One region of the Candidatus Dorea massiliensis AP6 genome, then DNA from elsewhere that is predicted to be linked to it. Evidence: a T-box and tRNA genes for the amino acid it is inferred to sense, from the RefSeq annotation. Region 1 holds a T-box; the other holds one or more tRNA genes.

What was found. The T-box of region 1 lies ahead of pheS (phenylalanine--tRNA ligase subunit alpha). A T-box ahead of a tRNA ligase gene usually reads a tRNA of that ligase, here a tRNA-Phe.
Region 2: it encodes a tRNA-Phe, which carries the amino acid that the T-box ahead of pheS (phenylalanine--tRNA ligase subunit alpha) is inferred to sense. The anticodon was not compared.

Annotation. Positions count from the first base shown of each region.
Region 1 is NZ_CAXTKW010000001.1:211,528-220,118, forward strand. It holds gene ACESZP_RS01260 (DUF4160 domain-containing protein) at 1-117, opposite strand, end outside; gene queA (tRNA preQ1(34) S-adenosylmethionine ribosyltransferase-isomerase QueA) at 227-1,252, opposite strand; gene ACESZP_RS01270 (magnesium transporter CorA family protein) at 1,291-2,223, opposite strand; gene ACESZP_RS01275 (Gfo/Idh/MocA family protein) at 2,328-3,290, opposite strand; gene pheT (phenylalanine--tRNA ligase subunit beta) at 3,454-5,874, opposite strand; gene pheS (phenylalanine--tRNA ligase subunit alpha) at 5,951-6,970, opposite strand; T-box leader at 7,177-7,415, opposite strand; gene ACESZP_RS01290 (RNA-binding domain-containing protein) at 7,463-8,591, opposite strand, start outside.
Region 2 is NZ_CAXTKW010000015.1:19,635-37,834, forward strand. It holds gene ACESZP_RS14830 (L-lactate dehydrogenase) at 137-1,099, opposite strand; tRNA gene ACESZP_RS14835 (tRNA-Gly) at 1,311-1,381, opposite strand; tRNA gene ACESZP_RS14840 (tRNA-Phe) at 1,457-1,529, opposite strand; gene ACESZP_RS14845 (IS1634 family transposase) at 1,792-3,546, shown strand; gene ACESZP_RS14850 (sigma 54-interacting transcriptional regulator) at 3,910-6,642, opposite strand; gene ACESZP_RS14855 (Gfo/Idh/MocA family protein) at 6,726-7,727, opposite strand; gene ACESZP_RS14860 (HAD family hydrolase) at 7,747-8,565, opposite strand; gene ACESZP_RS14865 (hypothetical protein) at 8,562-8,906, opposite strand; gene ACESZP_RS14870 (SIS domain-containing protein) at 8,922-9,473, opposite strand; gene ACESZP_RS14875 (PTS system mannose/fructose/sorbose family transporter subunit IID) at 9,490-10,326, opposite strand; gene ACESZP_RS14880 (PTS mannose/fructose/sorbose/N-acetylgalactosamine transporter subunit IIC) at 10,313-11,068, opposite strand; gene ACESZP_RS14885 (PTS sugar transporter subunit IIB) at 11,091-11,549, opposite strand; gene ACESZP_RS14890 (PTS sugar transporter subunit IIA) at 11,563-11,979, opposite strand; gene ACESZP_RS14895 (class II glutamine amidotransferase) at 12,353-13,120, opposite strand; gene ACESZP_RS14900 (amino acid ABC transporter ATP-binding protein) at 13,163-13,927, opposite strand; gene ACESZP_RS14905 (amino acid ABC transporter permease) at 13,931-14,764, opposite strand; gene ACESZP_RS14910 (amino acid ABC transporter permease) at 14,761-15,420, opposite strand; gene ACESZP_RS14915 (glutamate ABC transporter substrate-binding protein) at 15,500-16,507, opposite strand; gene ACESZP_RS14920 (cell wall hydrolase) at 16,661-17,929, opposite strand; gene ACESZP_RS14925 (tRNA (cytidine(34)-2'-O)-methyltransferase) at 17,954-18,200, opposite strand, start outside.

The DNA of each region.
Region 1 (8,591 bases):
TGTCCTGATGTCGATTGATTCCATCTTTCCGCCGTATTCTGCGTGGAAGTGTGGCGGCTGATGGTCTTTATTGAACATCCTGATTGTGATACCGTAGAACGTTGATATTTCAGGCATTTCCGTAGCTCCTTTCCTTTTGATAACTTAACTTTAGCGTACAGAAAACCTTGTGTCAAACCTTATTTTGCTGATTTTTTATAAAGTTTACGTTTGTAACATTCCGGTGTCATTGTATAAACATGGCATCGCCGAAGCTGAAAAAACGATACCGCTCTCTCACTGCTTCCTCATATGCTTTCATAATCGTTTCTTTGTCTGCAAATGCAGACACCAGCATCAGCAAGGTGGATTCAGGCAGATGGAAGTTGGTGATCAGGGCGTCCATGATCTTGAAATGGTAGCCGGGGTAGATGAAGATTTCGGTCCAGCCGCTTCCTGCTTTCAGGATACCGTTTTCGTCCGTGGCGGATTCCAGGGTTCTGCAGCTGGTGGTGCCGACGCAAATGACGCGGCCACCGGCGGCTTTGGTATCGTTGATAAGCTTGGCCTGGTCTTCTTCTACCATATAGAATTCAGAGTGCATATGATGCTGGGTTACATCGTCCACCTTGACCGGACGGAAGGTACCAAGACCGACATGTAAGGTCACATGGGCCAGTTTTACGCCTTTGGCCCGGATCTGCTCCAGCAGCTCCGGTGTGAAATGGAGTCCTGCAGTGGGCGCCGCTGCAGATCCTTCATGCTTGGCGTAGACGGTCTGATAACGGTTCTTATCCTTTAACTGATGGGTGATATAAGGCGGCAGCGGCATCTGTCCAAGCTGATCCAAAATTTCCTCGAAGATGCCGTCGAACTCAAAACGGATCAGGCGGTTGCCTTCGTCTACCACGTCGATAACCTCCGCCTTCAGCAGGCCGTCGCCGAAATCAATACGCGTGCCGGGTCTGGCTTTCTTTCCGGGCTTTACCAGAGTCTCCCATACATTGTCGGCCTTACGCTTCAGGAGCAGTACTTCGATATGCGCGCCGGTGTCTTCTTTGACTCCCAGGAGACGGGCCGGTATAACTTTTGTGTTGTTAACCACCAGGCAGTCACCCGGGTTCAGGTAGTCGATGATGTCCCGGAAGATCTTGTGTTCGACACTGCCTGTCTTTTTATCCAGTACCATAAGCCGGGAGCTGCTGCGGTCCTCCAGCGGATCCTGGGCTATCAGCTCCTGGGGTAAATCGTAATAAAAATCGCTTGTTTTCATGCTGTAATTCCTGTCCTTTGAATAGATTTATATCATTTTTAGAACTTTCTCTTCTTAAACCAATACAAAATCGCGCCCACCACCACAATGCTCAGCACGATCACATACAGATATCCGAACCTCCACCCAAGCTCCGGCATATACTTGAAGTTCATGCCGTACCAGCCCACGATCAGAGTCAGCGGCTGGAAGATGATGGTCACCATGGTAAAAAGCTTCATGGTGTTGTTCAGGTTGTAGTTCAGGGTGGCATCCATGGCCTCCCGCAGATGAATCAGATTGTCACAGAGCAGCTGGGTGTTATTGCTGAGACGCTCGGATTTGTCTGTAAAAATCTTGAAATAACGCAGATCTTCTTCCTCGAACAAATCATTTTCATTCTCCTGCAGGGACTCTCCGATGTCGATGAGCTGCTCATAATAGTTCTTCAGAGTCGATAGGCGGTTTCGCAGATCGAAAATCTCCGTATTCAGCTCCGGATCCACCTTGCCGTTGACCACTTCACGCTCCATGGCAATGATTTGTCGTTCAGTCATGACCAGGCCGCGGTTGCCGCTGGACAGCAGGCGCTCCAGCACACCGTAGATCACCTTCTCCATGGTGGCATTCTGCCGGAAACGACCAATGGCGTCCAGGAACATCTGCCGGATACTGTCCTCTTTGTCAATGATCTTCACCACCACGAACAGATTTTTCTTGATGAAAAAACCGATACGGTTACGCCTGGTGCTTAAATTCAGGATATCCACGATATTGATCATACCGAAGCTGAACTCGTCGTATACATCCATACTGGTTCGGAAATGGGTGAAATCTGTCATACAGTCCTTGACCGCCACCTCTGAAAGTCCCAGCTCCTGATAGCAGCTTTTCAATTCATCCAGCGTCAGATAACCCACGCAGATATCATGGAAATCCAGCTGCTCCAGACTGATCTCCCGGATTTCTTTATTGTGAATCGAATAAAACATGTTGTCCCTCCCCGTATGTCCGTACACATTTTTCTATTCTACTGCTTTTTTCAGTCCGCGTAAAGCAGTTTCTGTTTCCCTTCCGCTCTTTTGCCATATATCAGTCAGGAACGGCTCCCCCGACGGGCTGCATCCAGGACCTTCATAACCCGCAGGCTGTGTTCCAGTCGTCTGTCCAGCTCCGCCTGGTTTTTATTTACATAGTATTCGGTAAATGCCGTCAGCTCCTCCGCGAAAATGCTGTCCCGGCGGGCCAGCTCGTAATGTATCGGCTCCTGCTTATTTTCCTGATAACTGAACTCTTCAAACCGACCGGAATTGGAATGGCTGAACATGCAGCCCTTATCACCCTCGATATTCACTGACAAAGGCGCGCCGCAGTCCTTGGCTGCCACACAGACACACTGGAACGTCGGATATTCCATAACCAGAATGCCTGACATGTCCACGCCCTTCTCCATATTCGGATAGTAATGAACTGCCTTAGGCTCGCCAAACAAGCCCACCACAAAATGAATATTGTATACATTCAGGTCCATCAGCGCGCCGCCTGCCTTGGCCGCATCGAATACCGGCGCGATGTTCCCCTGCTTGAATGCCTCATAGCGACTGGAATACTGGGAGAAATTCAGCTGCACAATCTTCACATCGCCCAGACCCGGAAGCAGCTCCCGAACCTTTTCATAGTTGGCATTGTACTGATTGGTAATAGCCTCAAAGAGAACCAGCCCCTTTGCCCGGGCCAGCTCTGCCAGTTTCTTCGCCTCTTCATAGGTCACCGTAAATGGTTTTTCCAGAATCACATGCTTCCCTGCCTCCAGGGCCTGCTTTGTGAAGCTGTAATGCAGGTGATTGGGCACCGGAAGATACAATACATCAATCGACTGATCCGCTAACAGCTTCTCATAACTGTCATAGGCCACCGGAACCTGATACTTCTCACAGATCTCCTTACGTTTTTCTTCTTTCCGTGCAAATAAAGCCCGCACTTCCATCTTCGGAATCAATTTTGCCGCCTCCAGAAACCAGGGCACCGTCATGCCTGCTCCTACAATACCAATCTGCATAAGTACTCCCTCCCGCATTTGTCTTATTTTTCGTCAATCATACGAGTATGTTGACTCTCTTTCGCTCATTATACCACGCCGCATTTATCCTGTCAGCCTAAAACAGGACACCGACCCCATTTTCCGGGGAATCGATGCCCTGTAAGTTTTTTACAGTATCAACTTACTGACGAAGCTCTGCCTTCAGACCCTCCAGGCCTTTCAGGATCCGCTTCATGGCTGCGGAAATATCACTCTCCTCCAGAGTCTTGTCCTTGCCGCGGAATACAATGGAGTAAGCCACAGACTTGTAGCCTTCCTTAATCTGGCTTCCCTCATAGATATCAAACAGCTTGAAGCTCTCTAAGTGGCTGCCGCCCTTCTGTTCAATGACCTCCTCAATCTGGCCTGCCAGCACATCCTTCGGGATGACCATGGAAATGTCACGGGTCACTGCCGGGAACTTGGCAATTCCCTCGTACTTGCGGTCAAAGGTGGCCATCTCAGTTACCACCGGCATATCCAGAACTGCCACATAAGCGCGCTCACCAATGCCGTAATTGTCAGCCACTACCGGATGGACCTCTCCCAGATAACCTACCAGCTTCTCATCATAGTAGATGTTTGCCTGGCGGCCCGGATGCAGATAATTCTTGCCTGCCTTCGGATCATAATGTACGCGATCACGCATACCTAATTTTTCAAAGAACTCCTCAATTACACCCTTCATATTGTAGAAGTCGCCGTCACCGTACATACCCAGAGTGAACTGCATCCGCTCATCCGGAAGCTCGCTAAGCGGAAGCTCCTTTGCAATGTAGATGTTGCCCAGCTCGTAGAGGCGCACGTTCTTGTTTCTGCGGTTGTAGTTGGTCGCCAGGGATGTCAGCATGCCGTTCATGGATGTGGTACGCATGATGCTGAAGTCCTCGCCCAGCGGGTTGGAGATCTTAATCGCCTGACGCATGGGATCATCTGCTTCAAGCAGCAGTTTGTCAAATACCTTCGGGCTCTCGAAGGAGTAGGTCATGCCCTGGGAGAAGCCGCAGAACTCCGCGATATCTCTGGCCACAGCCTCCACCCGAAGCTTGAACGGAAGCTTACCGGTGGTCGCCTCTCCTCTCGGAAGAGTGGTCGGGATATTGTCATAACCGAAGAAGCGTGCAACCTCCTCTGCCACGTCAGCCAGACGGTGAATATCCTGACGGAAGGTGGGCGCTACGATCTCGTTGGTCTTCTCATCGTAATCCAGCTCGACCAGCTTCAGGTAATCCAGCATCTGCTCCTTGGTCAGATCGGTTCCCAGCAAGGCGTTGATCTTGTCTGCGTCGAACTCCACTCTGGAAGGCTCACTCTTACCATTGTATACGTCTACCATGCCGTCTACCACTTCACCGGCGCCAAGCTCCTCGATAAGCTGGCAGGCACGGTCGATGGCAGCCTGTGCATTATTCGGATCCAGTCCCTTTTCGAACTTACCGGAAGCATCTGTACGAAGACCGATACGCTTTGCGGAAAGACGGATATTTACGCCATCGAAGCAGGCTGCCTCAAAGAGCATGGTCTTTACATTATCGGTAATCATGGAATTCTCGCCGCCCATGATACCTGCGATTCCCACAGCCTTCTCGCCGTCGCAGATCATCAGGACATTTTCATCCATGGTACGCTCCTGGCCGTCCAAAGTCACAAACTTCTCGCCTTCCTCTGCCCGGCGTACCAGGATCTGATGACCCGCGATGGTATCCAGATCGTAGGCATGCATGGGCTGGCCATACTCTTCCATTACATAATTGGTTATATCCACGATATTATTGATGGGACGGATGCCATTGACTGCCAGTCTGCGCTGCATCCACTGCGGTGAGGGAGCCAGCTTGATATTCTTGACCACTCTCGCACAATAACGGGGGCAGAGATCCGCATCCTTTACATCTACCTTGATATAATCATTGACATCTCCGCCGGAGCCCTTTACGGTTACCACAGGCGGTACAAACTTCTTCCGGAAGGTCGCTGCAGCCTCTCGGGCAATACCGATGACACTGTAGCAGTCCACACGGTTGGAGGTAATCTCGTACTCAAACACTACGTCGTCCAGACCCAGGGCGTGGATAGCGCTCTCGCCTACCACTGCGTCATCCGGGAAAATATAGATTCCGTATTCCGGCGCTTCCGGGTACATCTCCCGGCTCTGACCCAGCTCCTCGATGGAGCACATCATACCGTTGGACTCCACGCCACGAAGCTTTCCCTTCTTAATCTTGATTCCGCCCGGAGTCATCTTGCCATCATGTCCGCCGGCCACGCGGCCACCGTCCAGAACCACCGGAACCTTCTGTCCTTCCTTTACATTGGGGGCGCCTGTAACGATCTGAATCGGCTCTGCCTCTCCGATATTAACCTGGCATACTACCAGCTTATCCGCGTCCGGGTGCTGCTCAATCTTTACGATCTGACCAATGATGATATTTTCCAGATCTGCGTCCAGTCTGGTGAAGCCCTCCACCTTAGTTCCGGAAAGTGTCATCGCATCGGTGTATTCCTGGGCCGTCACATCCAGATCGGGCACATATGCTTTAATCCATGATAAAGATGTATCCATTTTGTTTTCCTCTCTTTCTATCACGTACGTTCCCCGTGCTGCGCTCGAGAAAATGAAACAGCACGGCTCACTGCTATCAAAACTGCTTCAAGAATCTGATATCATTCTCATACAGCAGTCTCATATCATCAATCTCATACTTCAGCAGCGCAATTCTCTCCAGACCTACACCAAAGGCAAATCCGGTGTACTCGTTGGGATCGATCCCGCACATCTCCAGTACATGAGGATGCACCATACCGCAGCCCAGGATCTCGATCCAGCCGCTGCCCTTGCAGAACCGGCAGCCCTTACCACCGCATTTGAAGCAGCTTACATCTACCTCGGCGCTGGGCTCCGTAAACGGGAAATGATGGGGACGGAACTTGGTTTTCGTCTCTGCTCCAAACAGCTCCTTGGCAAACTCCTCCAGTGTACCCTTCAGATCCGCAAAGGTAACATTCTTGTCCACAACCAGACCTTCAATCTGATGGAAGGACGGGGAATGGGTTGCGTCCACCTCGTCAGAACGGAATACACGTCCCGGCGCAATCATACGGATAGGAAGCTTGCCCTGCTCCATTACACGCGCCTGGCACGGAGAAGTCTGGGTCCGCAGCACGATATTTTTATTAATATAAAAAGTATCCTGCTCATCCTTGGCCGGATGTCCTTCCGGAATATTCAGCTTCTCAAAGTTGTAAAGGTCGTACTCGATCTCCGGTCCCTCGACTACCTCGTAGCCCATGCCGATGAAGATACGCTCTACCTCTTCCAGCGCGATGGTGTTCGGATGACGATGACCTACATTATTCTTCTTGGCCGGAAGGGTTACGTCGATAACCTCTGCCTTCAGCTTCTCCTCGCGGACCATGGCCTCCATCTTTGCCTTGGCCTCTTCCAGAACCTTCTCGATTTCCTCGCGTGTCTCATTCACCAGCTGGCCTACCTTCGGTCTGTCCTCCGGAGCCACATCCTTCATACTCTTCAATACGCTGGTCAGTTCACCCTTTTTACCGAGAATGGCCACGCGGGCTTCATTCAATGTGTTCAGATTCTTTGCTTCCCGAATCTGTGCAATGGCATTTTCCCGGATTTTCTGCAGTTTTTCCTTCATTGTTCTCACCTTTCCTGAATTATTGGTTTTTGAGGGACGTGTACTCCAGGGCAGTTTCAGAAAGCTATCGCTTTCTGAAACTCGCGGCTTTCGCCGCATAGGCAATTTCAAAAGCAGACATTTGTGTGCAAGCACCCAACTGCCTGCTTTTGAAACTGCCTGCCCTTCTCAATGCAAACGCGCAAAAAAGCTCCATCCCTACACATAGTAGGGACGGAGCATATATATTCCGCGGTACCACCCTGATTCCTGTCTCCATGCTTCTCGGACAGGCTCTCATCTTCTGCGTAACGTGCAGGCTGCGTCACCGCCTACCAAATCTCTTCAGCGATGCTGCTCCGGTGGGAATTTCACACTCTCTCCTGAACTTAAGCCCGCTCCCAGCCGCTGACGGTCTCTCTCTGAAAGAAGAAGAAAGGTTACTGTGCACCTTCGTTGCATTTGTCATATCAAGGATTATTCTAAACCTTTACGGGCGAAGATGTCAAGTACTTATTTGATAACATAGGTACTCAGCTTTCCGCTTCCCTTTTGCTCAAGTTTATCAATCTCACAAAGCTCCTTGAGCAATCGGAACGCCTTTGTTGTTCCTGCGCCAATCAAATCTTCGACTTCTTTTCTTGTAACACTGCCGTTTTCCTGTGCATATTGAAGAATAAGCGACTTCTGTTCATTCAGTGAAATATCTCTGTCCGCTTTATCAGATACCCGGACATCCATTTCCGGCTGCTCATTTCTATTCGGAAGTGTCACCCGAAAAACACCCTTTGCTGTTTCAAACTCTGGCTGAAATGGACAAGCTTTATACGCGCGCTCAATTTTTCCAATTCCTGTACCATAACTCTCAATCAATCTCATGCGGTAGAAAACAGCCGCAAGGTTCGGATTTCTCGATTGTGAGACACCAAGAAAAATGGATTTCAGCTCCAAACCGGATACAAGTCCTCCAAGAGAAACAAGTTCGATTCTGTCTTCATAGACATTGACCAGATTACTTCCACTAAAAGAGTAATCTCGATGAACGATGCTGTTCAGTAAAGCCTCTCTTACTGCTTCCTCCGGGTAATCTCTTCTATCAGTTCGATCCAGTCCTGAAAATGTTGCTTTCGTTTTATTAATTAAATCAATAAACTGGTATACATCCTCAAGCTGCTTTAAAATAGAGCCCTTAAATTCCTTTCTGTCTCGGAATAATTCCTTATCTGTTCCTTGAAAGAAAGCAACCTTCGTTGTTGTTTCACACTGGTCTGATAGCAGCAATGCAAGATTTGTATACAAACCATCTTCACCAATCAGCTTAAGAGTTCGCATTTGCGATGGTCCGATTTCGATAGACCTTCTCTGCATTTCTGTTTGGAGAGTATGGAACGTCAATTCCTGATTCATACTTCTGCACAGTTCAAAAGATCTACCACTGTTTTGAAGAATCATCTCCCGAATTCCCTCTTCCGTCATTGGCTGTGTAGAGCTTTCTTTTCTTACATACACTCCACCAGGCTTCAGACCTTTTTCACGGAGATAGTACGGTCGATTTGTTCCTGTTGTTACATCAATTTCGATGACTTGCTTTCCTTCTATTTCAATCGTATTGACTCTGACAAACGGCATGATGTCCGGTGCC
Region 2 (18,200 bases), on a different contig from region 1:
TTTTTACCCAGATTACCTATTTAAAATATGACTACGTAACTCCTGAGAAATTCTTAGTAGTACATAAATTTATAGCAATCAAACTGTTACATAAAATTACCGCCAGTCCTCTTTATGACTGGCGGTACCTAATGACTCATGCTTCTGTATACACGCTCTCGATAGCCGTCCGCAAATGCTCATAGCATTTCTGCAGATCGCTCTTTCCCTGTTCATCCAGCGGCAGCTCCAGTACCCGATCGATGCCGTTCTTGGAAATGACACAGGGCAGGCTCATGGCTGCTCCGGTGAGGCCGTACTGGCCCGACAGCACCGTGGAGACGGGCACCACGGATTTCTCGTTGCGGACGATGCTGCCGATCAGACGGCAGGCGCTTAAGGCCACGCCGGAGCTGGTGTAGCCCTTCAGCTCCACGATGTCCAGACCGATGACCTTGGTGTCGTGGAGCAGCTTTTCTTTGTCGAGTTTTTCCTTTAATTCAAACTGTTTCTCAAATTCTGAAAATGGCACGCCCACGATATTCACGGTATTCCAGGGGATAAAGGAGGTGGAGCCGTGCTCGCCCAGCACGAAACCGGTCACATTCTTGGCGTCCACGCCGCAGAGGTCGCCCAGCATCTTATTGAAGCGTGCGGTGTCAAGCAAAGTGCCGGTGCCGAAGATCTTATTGGCCGGGTAGTTGAATTTCTTCTGGGCAATGTAGGTCAGGATGTCCAGCGGATTGGACACCACGATGATGATGGCCTCCCGGGTATAGCGGGTGATCTGCTCCATAATATCGTTCATGACGTTAACATTTTTCTCAAGCAGCACCATACGGTCACGGGAATTACCCGGCTGGATGCTGGGACCTGCAGTCACCACGATGATCTGGGCGTCCGCGCACTCCTCGTAGCCGCCCACATGGATATTCGCATTGGCGCTGTAGGCGAACGCCGTGGTGTGGCTGGCGTCCAGCACCTCGCCCAGGGCCTTTTTCTGGTTGCGGTTCACCACCACGATCTCATCCAGGATATTCATCCGCAGAACCGAATTCAAAATCGCGCTTCCCACCTTACCGGCGCCGATGATTACCATTTTTCCATATGAAATTGCCATAGCTGCGTCCTCCTTCTACTCACAAATTGCCGACTTTCAGCCCGGCAACTGCTTTGTCGCATCTTTCTTTATTTTATAGCCTTTTGTTTGTAGCCTTTCAATTACGATTAGTTTACTGCAATGTGAGGGTACCGTCAATCCATGTTTTTTTAATAAAAAAGAGACCCGGAAGGCTCCGAGTCTCTCTATTCTAATTTTGGGCATAAAAATAAGCGGGTGATGGGAATCGAACCCACGTATCCAGCTTGGAAGGCTGGTGTTCTACCATTGAACTACACCCGCAAACGCTATGAAAATATTTACATAGAAACACCATGGTCACTAAGTTCGAGAATAGCTCACCAAGTGCTCAATGCATGCCCAGAACCGGAATCGAACCAGTGACACGAGGATTTTCAGTCCTCTGCTCTACCAACTGAGCTATCTGGGCAAATTGCTTTCACATAACTTTCATGTGTCACAACAGTGATATTCTACATGATAGAATTATGTTTGTCAAGCAATTTTTTACTTTAAATGGCATTTTTAGAGCGGTTTGTTATATTCGCGGGTCTTTGACACTTGTTTTTTTATTCATCTTTAAAAAACCCTTTGTTTAAGCCATTTGTGGCTTATTTTTTTGTCAAATTTTACGATTTTATCTGCACTTGTCTGTAATTGTGTGTTATAATAAGGAGAAGGAGGAATGCATTATGTACGTAAACATTACCGGTAGTAAAAACAATAAAGATGTTTATATTTACCAATCTTTCAGGAAGGCAAACGGCAAACCCTCTTCCCGTATCTATAAGAAACTGGGGAAATATAATGAACTTTTACAAAAGTTCTCCGGCAATGAAGAAAAAATGATGGAGTGGGCAAGAGCTGAAGCTGCAAAGGAAACCACTCTCTACAACCAGCAAAAAGAACAGATATCGGTTACGTTCTCTCAAGTAGCCCGTATCCCTTTGGAGGAGGAACGCTTATTTAATGTCGGATATCTTTTTTTGCAGCAGCTGTGCTCTGAACTGCGTTTTGACAACATCTGCAGAAACATTCGCAACCGTCATAGGTTCACGTATGACATTCATGCAATCCTCACCGATCTGATCTATGCACGAATACTTGCCCCTTCCAGCAAGATGAGCAGTTATTCATTCTGTCATTCTCTTTTGGAGCCACCTAAGTATTCATTGCAGAATGTTTACCGCGCTCTTTCTGTTATGGCAGAAGAGTCAGATTACATTCAGGAAGAACTTTATCGGAATTCTAACTTTGTGCATCACCGTAACACAAAAATCTTGTATTACGACTGTACGAATTATTATTTCGAGATTGAGGAAGAAAGCGGAGATAAAAAGTATGGTAAAAACAAAGAACACCGGCCCAATCCCATCGTCACTATGGGGCTTTTTATGGATGCCGACGGTATTCCTCTTGCTTTTGATATCTTCCCCGGCAATCAGAATGAACAACTCACACTGAAGCCATTAGAAACAAAGGTAATAAAGGATTTCGATTGCAGCGAATTCATCTTCTGCTCTGATGCCGGTTTGGGCAGTGTAAAGAATCGTTTTCTTAACAGCTTTGGCAACCGTTCTTATGTGATCACGTACTCCCTGAAGAAAATGAAACAGGAAGATCGTGAGATTGCTCTGAACCCTACTCAATTCAGGCTCCCCGGTTCCAACAAGATGATCGATCTCAGGACACTGGATGAAACAGACCCTGAAGTATTTCATACCATCTATTACAAGGAAGTCCCTCTTGTGACCGGAAGTATGAATGAGACGATCATCGTAACATATTCACCGAAATACAAGGCCTATCAGCAGAAGATTCGGGGACGCCAGGTAGAGCGCGCAATGAAGATGATACAGGGACCCGGAAAATGCAGACGTGGGAAGAACCAGAACGATCCGGCACGATTCATCCATAAAACTTCTGTCACACCCGATGGCGAGATTGCCGATCAAGCGTTGTATGCCCTGGATGAAGAACGCATCCGGGAAGAAGCCATGTATGACGGGTTCTATGCTGTCGTAACCAACCTGGAAGATGATCCTTCTGAGATCATCAAAATCAACAAACGACGCTGGGAGATTGAAGAGAATTTTCGGATCATGAAATCAGATTTTGAAGCCAGACCTGTTTATGTGCAGAGAGATGATCGTATCAAAGCACATTTTCTAACCTGCTACATCAGCCTTTTAGTATATAGATTACTGGAGAAGAAGCTTGGAGAGGAATTTACCTGCAATCAGATCCTGGAAACTCTACGTGAAATGAATATGACACTGTTGAGCAAGGATAACGGGTATATACCGGCTTATAAACGGACAAAACTGACAGATGCTCTTCACAATACATTTAAATTTAGAACAGACTTCGAATTCATAACCAAAAGTTCCATGCGGAGCATTATATCAAACACAAAAAAGGCAGCTCACTCCAAAGAAAAAATATAGTACATATCGATGCAAACGCCGAAACAGCCATAAAGCCTGCATTTTTAGGCTTTATGGCTGTTTATTCTTCTTCAAAGTGTCAAAGACGGGATTTTATGAAAAAGAAAGCAATTTCTCCTTGAAATTTTTATGTTTTGACTAATTTTGCCTTCAAATCCACGCAAAATCGACTGTTTTTTGTGTAATTTTACCACAAAAAACAGACTTTACCTATTCAGCTTCTCTGCCTATCAATCTTGAAGGGTTAAACTATATGAGAGAACCATGTCCAAATCTCCTTCCGCACTGATAAGTTTAAAATACATCAGTTTGAACGTTTACATAAACTTTGAGATACTCCTGAAATAAGGGCTGTCAACAAACCTATTCTTCATTATGACTTATGTATTCATACAAAAATACAATTTCTCCATCAGGCAATTGAATTTTATAATGCTGCTGAATTTCACGAAAAGCACTGTTTACATAAGACACAAACTGTTTTTCTTTTCGTATAAATTCCTTTTCACCTGGCCGGGCTTCAATAACTGCCTTGGTCACTAAACGTTCTACCAGACAGCAAATATGCACATATAGGCCTATGATGGTTTTATTGTTCAGATCACATTCCAGCAATGCCTGCAATCTTTTTATTGCATTAACGACAAAACTCAGGAGTGTGTCTGCATTTAAAATAGTAAGACTTTCTACAACATTTTGAAGCGAAAAATTCTCTACAATTTTTTCTTCCAAAAAATCAATTTCTTTCTTTGTTAAATAAGGGACAAATATTTTTTCCAGATAAGCCGTCCCTTTATTAGTAACCAGATCGTCCAGGGATATAAATGGAACATCTTTAAAGCCTGGATCCAGCGTACCAACCACACACACTATATGATATTTAGAAAACACCTGAGCGATTTCCTGATTTTTCAACAGTTCATAGTAATCATACAAGACTAAATTTATATGCCGTTTTTCGAAAAAGCCATGCTGAAACAGCTTCATAATACGTTCTGCAGCTTCATTTCCCAGCTCGCTTGTAAATAAAATAGTAGGAATCTTTCTCTCGGTGCTGATAATTTTACAAGAAGAATGTACTTCTTTGCAAACCTCCTCCAAATATTTATCCATAGGCTGGCGCTGCAAAATTCTACTTCCCACCTCAAGAACAAGCTGCGTGGAAATATGATTGATAATTCCTATTTTAATGTTAGGAATATCCTCCAGTTCTTTCCCGATTTCTTCCAGCGAACCCATATCTACCAAAAGTAAAATATTTCTGTATCCTGCATGTCCTAAAATATACTTCTTTAATTTCAAAGCAATTTCCGACACCTTTGTATCTAAAGGCATATCAATTGCATTAAATATATTAAAGTGAAGCAGCTGATTACATGTATCTGCAATGCTGCCGGCCGTAGAATATCCGTGACTGATAATAATTCCCAGAGTATCATTCAGCTCCAGCTTGCGATTATATGCTTTAATATTCAGAATTAAAAAAATTTCGCTGATTTGATTTAACTGTAAATCAAGATTTCCTTTTATTGCACTTGAAACTTCAGCAGCCACTGCTGTCTCCTGAGGCAATTTACTGTGCAGCCATTCCAGACAGTGATTTAAATCCTCAAGCCGTCTTTTTTCCCACAGTTCAAGAGACGCGTAAAACTGTGTAATCGTATAGATGCTTCTGGAAAGAACAAAACCGCAGTTTGCAGGTATCACCACTGCATATTTGTCCGTTATTTCCTCAAAAACAGAAGACAGTACTTTTATAATTGCTTTGACTTTCACATCACTGTAACACCGCTCAAAAACAATATAGTCATAGTAGGCATAAATATGTTCCATACCTGCTTCCAAAAACTTCTCAAAACTGATTTCGTTTTCTGCATATTTCAAAAATGTATTAAGCAGATCATCAAATAAAGAAGTCATTCGATCCATAGATACATCTCTTTGAAAATCCGCCAGGTAAATCAAAGGTTCCTTGCCATCCTCCACTTCCACGCTTGCTTTTATATCAGACAAAAGAGTAGCCGGCAGGTGATAGGACATGATCTGAAGCTTTACGTCGTCTGTGCTGTTCAGATATGCTGCCGCACAGGACATACGGATAACATTTTCCAATTCGCCAACGTTTTCCTTATAAACGTAATTTAAAAGAATATTCAGCACCTGCCTGCTGAAATAAACTTCTCTTCCTATTCGTTTTGCTTCTTTTTTCAGGAAAAAAATGATCAGTTCTTCTTTTTCATTTAAAGAGCGTTCCTCCAAATCCGGCATCTGAGTTACGAATGGAATTCTGCGCAGCAAGGTCTTTAAAAGCGCTTCCTCTGGCTTTTTGGTGGTTGCAAAAATCAGCCTGGCAGAAGAAGCTCTCCACCGATCCTTCTCGCCAATACGCTGAAATCTTCCATTATCCATGTAGATAAACAGACGTTCCTGAAAATCAGGAGCCAGATTATGCACTTCATCAAAAAAAAGAATACTGCCGTCTGCCATCTCAAGCATTCCTTTTCTTTCCTCGCCGTCTTGGTTTTCTCCGAATACGAGCCTGCCAAGCTTATCTGAATCATTCTTAAATTCCGAACAGTTTATTACATAAAAATTACTAGCTGCATCAATCAACTTGTTGTTCACAGCATATTCATAGGTCAGCCGTGCGAAATAAGACTTTCCTGTCCCTGTAGAACCAACAATCAGAATTGGAAGTCCAAAGGGCGGATACCTTACAGCCGCTTTACATTGTTCCACACTATAGCTTAAACTCAGCTGATTTCCTATTGCTTTGCCAAAATCCTTCTGACAGTAATCTGAACGCAGCAGCATCTCCATTAATTCATCTATAGAATAAAAGAGACTTTTTGTAACTTTAACATCATATAAACGCTCCAGGCTTTTTCTGTGCATAAAATAGACAGGTCTTGAATTAATTTTAATCAAGATCCCTTCCTTTACCAGTTCATTCAAATATTGACTCACTAAATTACGGCTTATGTTTTTCTCCCTGCTGATATAATTGGCCGAATATCTATGAAGCGCCTCCGTCTGAAAGTCCATAGTGCACTGCTCGATATAATCTAACAATTCTTTTTTCGTTTGAACATACATGCCACATCCCTCTTCTTAAAACACAGTATAGCACCAAAGCAGAAAATAAGAAATCCTTTTCCGCTTTGATGCTATCTCCCCATTTATATCTGGTAACATTCCTCAGGGAAACAAATGCCTGCTTTTTCACGTATTTGTTCCATGACCGCAATCACTTTTCTGGTACACTCTCGAAAGCTTTGATAAAACTCTTTCCCTGAATCAAAATCTGTAATTAAATCCAACATTTTCTTTGCCTCATACTTCATAGCAAGCTCTGAATCATCCCAGCATACAATATCCTCCCGGCGTCCGTCTGAATAAAGAATATATACGTTTCCTATATGCTCCATATTTTCGATATGCAGTACGCCTTCACTTCCGTGAATCGTGGTGTCATGACCAGAAGTACTTCCCTTAGACCAGCAAATATTTATATGGCAATCTTTATAATCAAATAACGCTGTTCCAGCCAAATCTGCACCTGTTGACATAAACACTGCCTGCGCGTCAATCTTTTGCGGAACGCCGAATAAATATATAGCAGGATATACACTATAGATTCCCATATCCATCAAGCCCCCGGCTGCCAGTGCAGGATTAAAAATGTTAGGCTTTTCTCCCTGTAAGAATGCCGGATACTTTGAAGAGAACCTGCAGAAATCAAATTTCGCCATATGAATGTTTCCAAGCTTTTTTATTGCATCGCAAATCTGCTGCATTTGCGGCATATATAACGTCTTCATTGCTTCCAGAAAGACAACATGGTTCTCATCTGCAATTTGATAAAGTCTTTCAAGCTGTTCCGAAGTAACAACTGAGGTTTTTTCACATAAGACATGCTTCCCATATTCCAAGAGCTTTTTCGAAGTAGGATAATGCAGAGCATTGGGATTTGCAATATATACAAAATCCACATCCGACCTTCCCAGTTCGTCCAAATCTGTATAAATTTTTTTCACCTGATGCTTTGCGGCAAAGCTTTCAGCTTCCTCCTTCCGAAAGGAATATACTGCCTCATGCACCAAATCCGGCATCCAGGCCCTGGCTGCTTCAATAAAATTGTCTACAATCCAACCTGCGCCTACCGTCGCAAATTTTACCATTTATAAATTCTCCTTTTCCTCATTTCTTTAACCAGCGTTCCAGTTTATCACCCTGTAAAAAGCTTTGTATAATATGATAAACGGAATTTTCCGCGTTGCTTCCCGCCAAATAATGAGATACTCTTTTCACTTCTTCCACACCGTTTTTCATCGCAAAGCTGTATTCTGCAGCTCTCATCATTTCAATGTCATTATAATAATCTCCAAATACCATTGTTTCTTCTGCGGTAATACCGCATAAGCTTTGGATTTTAGAAAGCCCGGCTCCTTTGCTTGTTCCCGTTTTCAGAATATCCATACAGTCTGGCGAGGGTTTAATTGCAGCTGCACGACCCTTTATATGCTTTTTTATCTGCTCGATTTCAAAAGGATATGTATGCTCTTTCCCGTATATTCGGAACCTGAGTATCTGCTCCCTTTTCACAACCTCGCTCAAATCATCCTCTATATGCACGTAAAGGCTTGCAGGAGGCCAGTCAAAAAATTCTATTCCCCTTGCATCTACATAGCTGCAGTCCAAGGTATCTACAACAGGATATACCTTCTGACATTCTTTCAGTAATTCCAGGGTTTCCAAGCTGATGGCCTCCGGCACCGAAGACACCTGATTCCAGCAGCCATTCATAAAATAACAGGTTCCATTCTGTGCCACAAAAAAAATTTCTTCCAGTACTTCAGAAAAAATTCTGCATAAATCTTTCGGGTCTCTGCCGCTGGCTATAACAAATGCTATGTTTCTCCTGCGGCAGTCCCGAATCATTGAAAATATCCCGCTGTACAGGCTGGAATCAGGAAACAATAGGGTCCCGTCCAAATCTGCTGCAATTAAACGTATCACTTTAATATTCCTCTGGATCCCCAGTTTTCAAATTCCAGGAAGCAAAGGTATGCTTCATCGTTTTCAATTCCGGCCTGTTGTTTTAAAAGTTCAAAGACTGCTTCTGTAACCTCAGACTTTATCTGTAAATCAATCCGTCCCTTTACACGCACCTCAACAAAAGCTGCAGATTCACATTTTTTCCCTCTGAAATAAATATCATGCTGATCCCCGATATCCACCATTAGCATTCGTTCTTCTTTTTCCGGAATTATTGTAATAATCCTCCCCAGCCCGCATTTCAGATTTTCCTTCTGAGCATTTGTCAGCCTCTGTGCTGTATGAATTGTAATCAATGGCATTTTTCTTCTCCCCGCTTACTCCATATTTGCATGATTATAGTGCATGATATCTCCTGGAATTCCGGCCTGCTGGCGGATAGATGCCACCAGGCAATCATATAGAGGCACTACAATATGATCAAATGTATAGCCATTATACATTTCATGCTCTTTAACAACCTCCGGATCCATTTCTGCAGTAATTTCAATCAAAATATCCGCAGCTTCACCCAGCGGAGAGTCCTTATGAGCAGTAAAGGCTATAATGGTAGCGCCTTCTTTTTTCGCCTGCTGCACAAAAATATTGGTAACTCGTGTAGTCCCGCTCCAGGATGCGCAAATCAAAACATCGCCCTTCCGGATACTTGGTGTAGCAATTTCACCTACAGCATAAGACAGCTTTCCAATCTGCATCAGATTCATACCAAGCGCCTTTAAAAACAACAATGTCCTGCCAGCTCCTGCTACAAATACCCGTTTTGACGCTATGATTGCATCAATCGCCTTTTGAATTTGCGTCTCATCAATACTTTCCGCCCCGCGGACAGCTGCCTGAAGCGCTGCTGTTCTAAGTTCTCTGCTATTCATTTTTACTTCCTCCTTTTTAACCCATAATCCCAAGCGCCACACATGCAATACATAACAAAATAATAAGAACCAATAAAACGACAATATTAATCCCCTTTTTCATCAGCCAATAACAGAGCCATGTAAATCCTAACGGGGCTAAGCCCGGCATAATTCCGTCTGTAATAGCCTGTAAGGTTGTTGCGCTCTCACCTGTTCCAATCGGAAGAATCAGCGATGTATAAACCATAGAATAATTCATTCCTCCGATTGCCATCATTCCTAAAATTCCTGCTGCCGTCATGACGATTTCCATGATTCCAGAGTTCTGAATCTTGGTTAAAAAGTCCACGCCCAGACGGTATCCCAGTCTTGCTGATAAAAAACGGCTTAATACATTCGGAATATTAAAAATCAGGGCATATAGAAACGCTCCTACAACATTTCCCTGGGAAAGCAGACTGACACCGATTCCGATTGCAATAACACGGAGCGTTCCCAGAAAAATAGAATCGCCAATTCCTGCTAATGGTCCCATTAAGGCTGTTTTAATTGCACTGATTGTTCCTGTATCAAAACCTTCCGTTTTTGCATTCTGTTCTTCCATAGAGGCTGCAACGCCGCCTACAAAAGGTGCGAACATAGCCGTAATATTGAAAAATTCCAGATTTCTTTTCAGCGCTTCCTTATATTTTTCCGGTTGTCCCTTGTATATTTTTTTCAGGACGCCTCCTATCATTGTGCTGTATCCCATATTACCGCCGCGCTCGTAATGCCAACAGTAATCATAGGTCATAGATCTCCAAGCCATGCGGTCCAAATCCTTTTTTGTCAACATACCCTTTGTTTTATTTTCTTCTTTAGAAGTCATCATCTGCTACCTCCTCTACCGCATTTTCTGAGAAAAGAGTTTTTAAATCAAATTTTGTAATAATAAGAATAATTCCTAAGAGTGCAATACCTAAAACGGGCACTCCCAAATATGCCGCCAGTAAATACCCAAGAAAATAATAGGGAACAACCTTTTCATTCATCATAATTTTAATCAGCATTGCAATACCAAGTGCAGGAAGAAGACCGCCGGCAACTGTCATTCCCTGAGTTATAACCTCTGGAATCTTGTCCAACAGCAGCATAGCCCTATCGCTTCCCAAGGCAAATGCAAAATATACAATGGCAGCCTTTACAAGACTTCGCAGCCCGCCGCAGATAAACAGAACTGAGGATACTCCTCTTCCATTTCCCTCCAATGCAAATTTATCAGCCAACCGAACTACTAAGCTTACAGCTGAAAGCAAGGCATTGACAACCATCTGAGAAAACAGAGCAATGGGAAGCGAAATAGTAAGGGCCATTTCACTTGTAGATGCAAGACTAATTGCAAATGCTGTTCCCAGCACGCCGCCAACCAGCGAATCCGGAGGACAGTATGCTCCAACAGGAACAGCGCCTGCATAAAACAGTTCCAGGGACGCACCAATGATACACCCGGTCTGCAAATCCCCCATAATAAGCCCCACTATCGGCCCCATAATAATGGGACGATCCAGATATGATGTAAACATATGTGTTACATCAGAAAAAAAAGTTGCGATTGCTAATAATAGCGCTGTCATTTTTACTACCTCCCTTTATTTTTTATAACACAATTTTTTTATCACTTGAATTGTGTCTAACCTCAACTTCTAATCCCTTTTTCTTCATATTTTCAATTAGAAGCTTATCGTCTTTTGTTAAGCGAACTGCATACCCTATTGTTTCCGAATTTGGAATCGGCGGAGTATTTCCGATATTCAAGCTTTTAAAACATTCACACTTTTCTGCAAGATAAGCCGCATCTTTTACGGTTTCCACAATTACCATAAGTTTGTACTTATCTGTAACGCCGCTGTTTAAAGCCTCGACAGAATCATTTAAACTCTTAATAACAAGTTTTACTCCTGTGGGTTTGCTTAACTTTACAACGCTCTTTCTCACCTCATCCCGAATCAGAGAATCGCTGGCCAGCAGAATACAATCTGCTCCCACCATATTGGCCCAGCCAAATGCAATCTGTCCATGAAGAAGCCTGAAATCCACTCGAAATAATTTAATCATCTGCTACACCTCTTTAAAATTCTTCCTCTTCTCCCTTTACCTGTAATAAATCCGTACAAAACTTCAAATTATTCTGCGCGGACGCTATTGCCAGACGAATCATATCTCTGCTTTCCATATTCTGATTAGAATAAAGCTCCAGAAGCAGCGGTAAATTCATTCCGGTCACCAGATAAACTCCCGGTTCATTCAAATATTTCATAAATTCATTATTTACACTTCCGCCGAATACATCTGTGACAACGATCAAATCCTCTTTCCTGTTCCGCTCGCAAATAATTTTTTTAACTGTATGCTCCAGGGTCTCTTCGTTTTCTTTTGTATATGCACATAAGACAGTAATATTAGGAGCGTCCCCCAAAATCATTTGAAATGAACCTAAAATTCCTTCTGCAAATTTCCCGTGCGATGCTAACAAAAACTGCTTCATTTTACTCCCCTCCTTTCATCTGGTGTTTTATGAATCCAAGTATACCTATTTTTTTTTCGTTTTAAAATAGCCTTTTAAACAATTCGCCACTGTCAATTCAATTAAGACATTGGAAATGTTTTTTAAGGATTAGATATAGCATCTGTCGACATTCCAGCGACAATATTCACAATTCTTTGCACAAAAAAAGATTCTGTCCAAAGGCAAAATCTTTTTTATTTCACTTACGCATTCTCCGTCATCACCGTATCAAACCGGTACGCCGATTGACGATGACGCGGAAAAGATCGAAATCAGGCCGCCGGAGACGAATATACCCTTGTCAATTATAGGATTATGTTTGTCAAGCAATTTTTTACTTTAAATGGCATTTTTAGAGCGGTTTGTTATATTCGCTGTCCCGCGGCACCTTATCAATAAATTCGAATGGATGCTTCTCTCCCTCGAAGACCAGCCTGCCCTTCCGGTAAGCCAGCGGCGTGCTCATAGGGACCTTCTCCCAGGCCGGGTCGTCGGTCAGGGGCTTGGTGGCTACCACCAGGGTGTCGCCTTTCTGCAGGCGGAACAGGGTCTCATAGAAGTTCGTGTGAGCGTAGAACAGGTCGCCGTCGTAAATCAGCAGGTTAACCTTATTCTCCGGCGTAATATCGCGAATCACTTGATTGACCGTCTCAAAGCGCTCCTTATCCGTCAGCGCCCCGCCCTTTTTCGCGATGGCCGCGTCCACCTGGTCAATCAGGTAGTACAGGATCCGCTCGCTGTCAGTACCGCCGTGCTGCTTCCCGATGTAGGCGTCCACCCGGGCGCTCTCAAAAATGGTGCCGTTGTGAATCAGCGTCCACAGCCGTCCGGAGGTGTCCCGTCTCTTGAAGGGATGGCAGTTCTTATATTCCAGTCCGCCCTTGGAGGCCTTGCGGATATGGGCCAGAACCACGTCCTCGACGATCTCATCGCTGAGACGATGCTTCAGATAGACGCTTTCCGCAGAGGAAATGGGTTCCTTCTCAATGGACGCGGAATTGCCGTCAAAGAGGGCCAGTCCCCAGCCGTCCGGATTGGTCTCTCCGTGGCTGAAGAAGGTTCCCAGAAGCTCGTTACATTTTACTTTTTCGGCACTGTTCAGGCCAAATAATTCACACATGTGTAGTTCCTCTCTTCCCTTTTTCTGTCCGTAACCGAAGCCTTAATGGGCCTTCACTGAATTCAGGAAATCCTGAGCCCGCCTGGTCTGCGGATGCCCGAAGAAGTCCTCCGGTGCGCCCTCCTCGATGATGCTGCCGCCGTCCATGAAGATGACCCGGTCGGCCACCTTTCTCGCGAAATTCATCTCATGGGTGACGATCACCATGGTCATGCCTTCCTTCGCAAGCTCTGTCATGACGTCCAGTACCTCGCCGATCATCTCCGGATCTAGGGCGCTGGTGGGCTCGTCAAAAAGAATCGCCTTGGGATGCATAGCCAGAGCGCGGGCAATGGCCACACGCTGCTGCTGGCCGCCGGAAAGCTGAGCCGGTACTTTTGCAGCCTGATTGTCTACGCCGACCCGTTTCAGAAGCTCCATGGCTTCCTCCCGGGCCTCTTTCTTCGGCTTATGCAGTACATCTATCGGCGCGATGGTCACATTGTCCAGAATGGTCTTGTGGGCAAACAGGTTGAAGGACTGAAATACCATGCCGATCTGGGAGCGAAGCTCAGCCAGCTTACGTCCTTCCTCCGGAACCTTCGTTCCGTCGATGCGGATTTCTCCGGAGTCAATGGTCTCCAGGCGGTTGATGGTCCGGCACAGGGTCGATTTACCGGAACCGGAGGGGCCGATGACTACGACGACCTCGCCCTTTTTCACGGATAAATTGATATCCTTTAATACGTGCAGCTCTCCGAAATGTTTATCTACATGCCGCAGTTCGATAACCGGCACTTTATTTACTGTAGTTCTGTTCTCTTCCATAACTTATCTGCTCCTCACGGGTTCTGTCTTGTTTCCTCTTCCGGCAATGGCCACAGAAATCTTATTTAATATATAATTGATCAAAATGTAGATAATTGCAACCACCAGATAAACCGAAAGCAGCGCGTCGTAATTGCTGATCAGTACCTTTGCGTTCTGCATCAGGTCCGCGTAGTTTACCACATAAGCGAAGGTGGTATCCTTCAGCACGATGACCACCTCGGAAATCAGGGCCGGAACCACATAACGCAGGGCCTGGGGAAATACAATCTTGAAGAAGACGCTGTTTTTCCGCATACCCAGAGATACTGCCGCCTCGGTCTGTCCCTTCGGCACCGCGTTGACGCCGGAGCGAAGCACTTCGGCCACCACGCCTGCCGCGGAGATGGCCACCGGCGTGGCAATCTTCCAGAGAGGCGGAAGCTTAATGCCAAACTGGGGCACCACCAGGAAAAAGAAATAGATAAACAGCAGAGTCGGCACGCCGCGGCTGAACTCGATGAGCGCTGTGCAGAGCCATTCCAGGGGCCTGACGCCGCTGATTCTGCCAAGCATCAGAAGGAGACCTGCGAAAAATGTGATCACGCCTGCCGTCAGCGCAGCCGTCAGAGTACCCGCAAGACCATTTCCAATAAACCGCCATGTGGTATACCGGGTGAAAAAGGACCAGTATCTGGCGTCCAGCTGTCCGTTGATGGCAAACTGATGAATGACGCCGTAGATCAGCACCGCCAGAAGCAGGAGCACCACCACGGTGCCCACCGCGATTCCTCTGCGTGTCTTCGGGCCCGGCGCCTCGTAGAGCGCGTCCCGTATGGATGTCTGTCCGTTGTTCATCGCAAAATCCTCACTTTCCTGTCAATCAGGTTGCCGATCTGTCCGATCACCACGGCCGTCGCGCAGTACAGCACCGCAGAAATCAGGAAAGCCGTCACGCCGCCCACAGCTCTGGTATTGATATGGGACACCAGACCGGTCAGATCCGTGGGGTTCATGGGCACCTGGGAAGCCAGCGCCGTCGTCAGCATGGTCGCCACCAGAAGATTGGTCATGGGAAGCACGCTGGAACGAAGGGCCTGGGGAATGACTACATTTTTCAGAATCTTGCCAAAGGACATACCGAGGGCCCGCGCCGCCTCGATCTGTCCGATACTCACCGTATTCATGCCGGCCATCAGGTACTCGGAGCAAAACGCCGCCGGGAGCAGGGATGTGGCCGTCAACACACAGGTGTAATAAGAAAGCACCATATTCAGATAGGGCAGCGCGTAGACCAGCATAATAAGCAGGGTCGCGCCCGGGATGTTCCGGAAGATCTGCACATAGAAGTCTCCGACCCACCTGAGCGGCTTCACGGGACATACCCGCATGACGGTAATGAGAATGCCTATCAGAAATGCGATCACAAAGGACACTGCCGTCAGCTTCCAGGTGACGAACAGTGCCTGTATATATTTGTCTCCGTATTGGGAAAGAAGTTCCTGAATACCCATATGGATTCCTCCTGCGGAAAAAGACCTTCAGAACTACTGAAGGTCCTTCTCCCTGTCTTTATTTTAGGCTTTGGTTCAATTACTCGATTACCGGGGCCTCCGGTACGGTCTCGATGCCGGTGCGGTCGCCCAGGCTGATCTTCCACAGCTGTGCCCAGGTTCCATTGTCCTCGATCTTCTTCAGGAAGTCGTTGACAAATGCTACGCCGTCGGAATCCAGCGGAAGTCCGATACCGTAGTTGTCCTCCGGTCCGAAGGTGTCGCCCGCGATTTCATAAACACCCGGGTTCTTTACGATGGCGTTCAGAAGCAGTGTGTAGTCAGTTACGTATGCGTCTACACGACCCTGCTCCAGAGCGGTACGCGCTTCCTGGTCGTTGGCAAACTCCTGAACGGTAGCTTCCGGCGCGTACTCAGCCAGGATGTCCGGGCCCGTGGAACCGGACTGTGTCGCTACAATCTTGCCAGCCAGGTCGTCTACGCCAGTGATATCCGTATTGCCTGCCTTTACCAGGACTGCCTGCTTGGATGTGTAGTAAGGTCCGGCGAAAGAAATGACTTCCTTACGTGCGTCTGTGATGGAGTAAGTAGCAAATACAGCGTCTACCTGATCACTTGTCAGAACGGACTCACGGGTACTGGAATCTACCTGTGTCAGCTCATACTTGCTCTCATCGCCCAGGATGTAGCGTGCAAGCAGCTGATACAGTCCTGCATCAAAGCCGCGGATGCCGTTGTCTGTCTCATCCAGCTGGCTGAACAGGAAAGAGGTTCTGGTTCCGCCTACGCGGAGTACGCCAGCTTCCTTTACTGCGGTAGCCCACTCGCTTGCTGCGATGTCAGCGTCGTCTGCTACGATACCCTCTGCAAGCAGCGCGTCAAATGCGTCCTTGTCGATCTCTGCAGCCACCGGCTCCTCTGCAGCTGCCGCGTCTTCCGTGGTCTCCTCTGCAGCTGCCTCAGTCTCCTGTGTGGTCTCTGCTGCCGGAGCCTCGTCTGCCTTGCTTCCGCATGCTGCCAGGCTTCCTGCCAGTGCGATGGTCAGCAGTAATGCGGTTGATTTCTTCAGCCATTTTAAATTTCTCATAATAATCCTCCTTTTTTACTGTTCACGTCGTTTTGATGTTGCAATCATACGCCCTTTAACCTACTTTGTCAATAGGTTATGTATGATTATTTTAATTTTTTACAAAAAAAGCCGTTGCACAGGAGATTTTTCTTCTGTGCATCGACCTCATTGTCAGGATGAATAATTCCAGGTATAGGAAAAAATATGCGCGCCAATTACAAGTCCGCTTAAGGACGGATAATTGGCATAAGTCCGGAAAAAGGTCCGGTTACCCACGTTGGACTCGCCCGCGATAGCGCGGCGGGCAGCATTATAGCAGGATTCGGTGACGGAATCCGCGCCGTCGGTCAGCATCAGGTCAAAACGGCCTGAAGTAACGGGAGAGAACTGACCCGAAGCCCGGATCACGCTCATGATATCGCCCTGGCTGAAACGGGGATCCCGGATACGGTTCATAACGACAGCGCCCACAGCCAGCTGGCCTTCCGCCCCCTGGTTACCTGCCTCGCAGTAAATCAGCGTCGCCAACGCCTTTACCTCATCGTCACTTGCGCTGTACGCGCCATACTGGGTATATTCCAAATCCGTGGTCCTTACACCGGTTACATCGCCCAGGGAACCAATGATCTCGGCTGCTTTTGACGCCTCGATCTGAGCCTCGATTTTCTTCTTCTCTGCTATCAGCTGCTTCAGCACTTCCTGCTGGCCTGCCAGCGTATTGCTCTTGCCGTCCAGATCGGCCTGGGCTGCTGCGATATCACTGACATGCTGACTGATTTTACCGGATGTACTGCTGGCCAGGGCGGATACCTCACTCTGCTTCTTCTCTACGGAAGCCTGCATTTCGTCCAGGGCTTCTTTTTCAGCCTCCAGCTTCTCTTCCTGCTCCTGAATCTCGGCCTTGTGGGCCGCGTAAGCCTCCAGCATATCCCGGTCGTAGGCGCTGATCCGCGCCGCGTAATCCGCCCGGTTCAGGGCGCCGGCAAAATCGCCGGACTCCAGCAGAATCTCGATGAAGGAGCTCTGAGGATTCTCATACATGTACTGAATCCGCGCCTTCATGTCCGCATACTGCTTTTCCTCGGTGGCCTTCGCCGCCTCCAGCTCTCCTTTCGCCTGCTCAATCTCCGCTTTTTTGTTTTCGATCTGCTTATTTAACTCGGAAATCTGGCTCTCCAGACTGGAATACTGCTGGTTCAGCTTCTTCAGATAATCCTCCATCTCAGACTTGGCCTGCTGCAGCCGGTCCTTCTTATCCTTCGTAGCATCGATCTCACTCTGGGTCTTGTCAATCTCGTCCTGCGTCTTATCGATCTCGTTCTGGATATCATCCACGTCGCTCTGATCCGGCACTGCATAGGAAGTAAACCCAAGCGAAAGCGCAAGGGCGGCTGCTCCCAACCGATATGCCATTTTCATCCGAAGTGAATGCTTTTTCATTGCCTTTATTCCTTTTCAGTCTCTTTATTTCCAATCGTATCTGGTCAGGTGTCCCTCCAGGCGCATGCCCGGGAAATCATTCTGGCGCAGGGCCTCATAGAGCACGATGGCCACGGAGTTGGACAGGTTCAGGGATCTGGTGTCGCCCAGCATGGGAATACGGATAGCTCGTTCCTGATTTTCCAGAAGGATCTCCTCGGGAATACCGGCACTCTCCTTACCGAACATAATGTAGCAGTCCGGCTCAAACTGCGCTTCGGTATAGACCCGC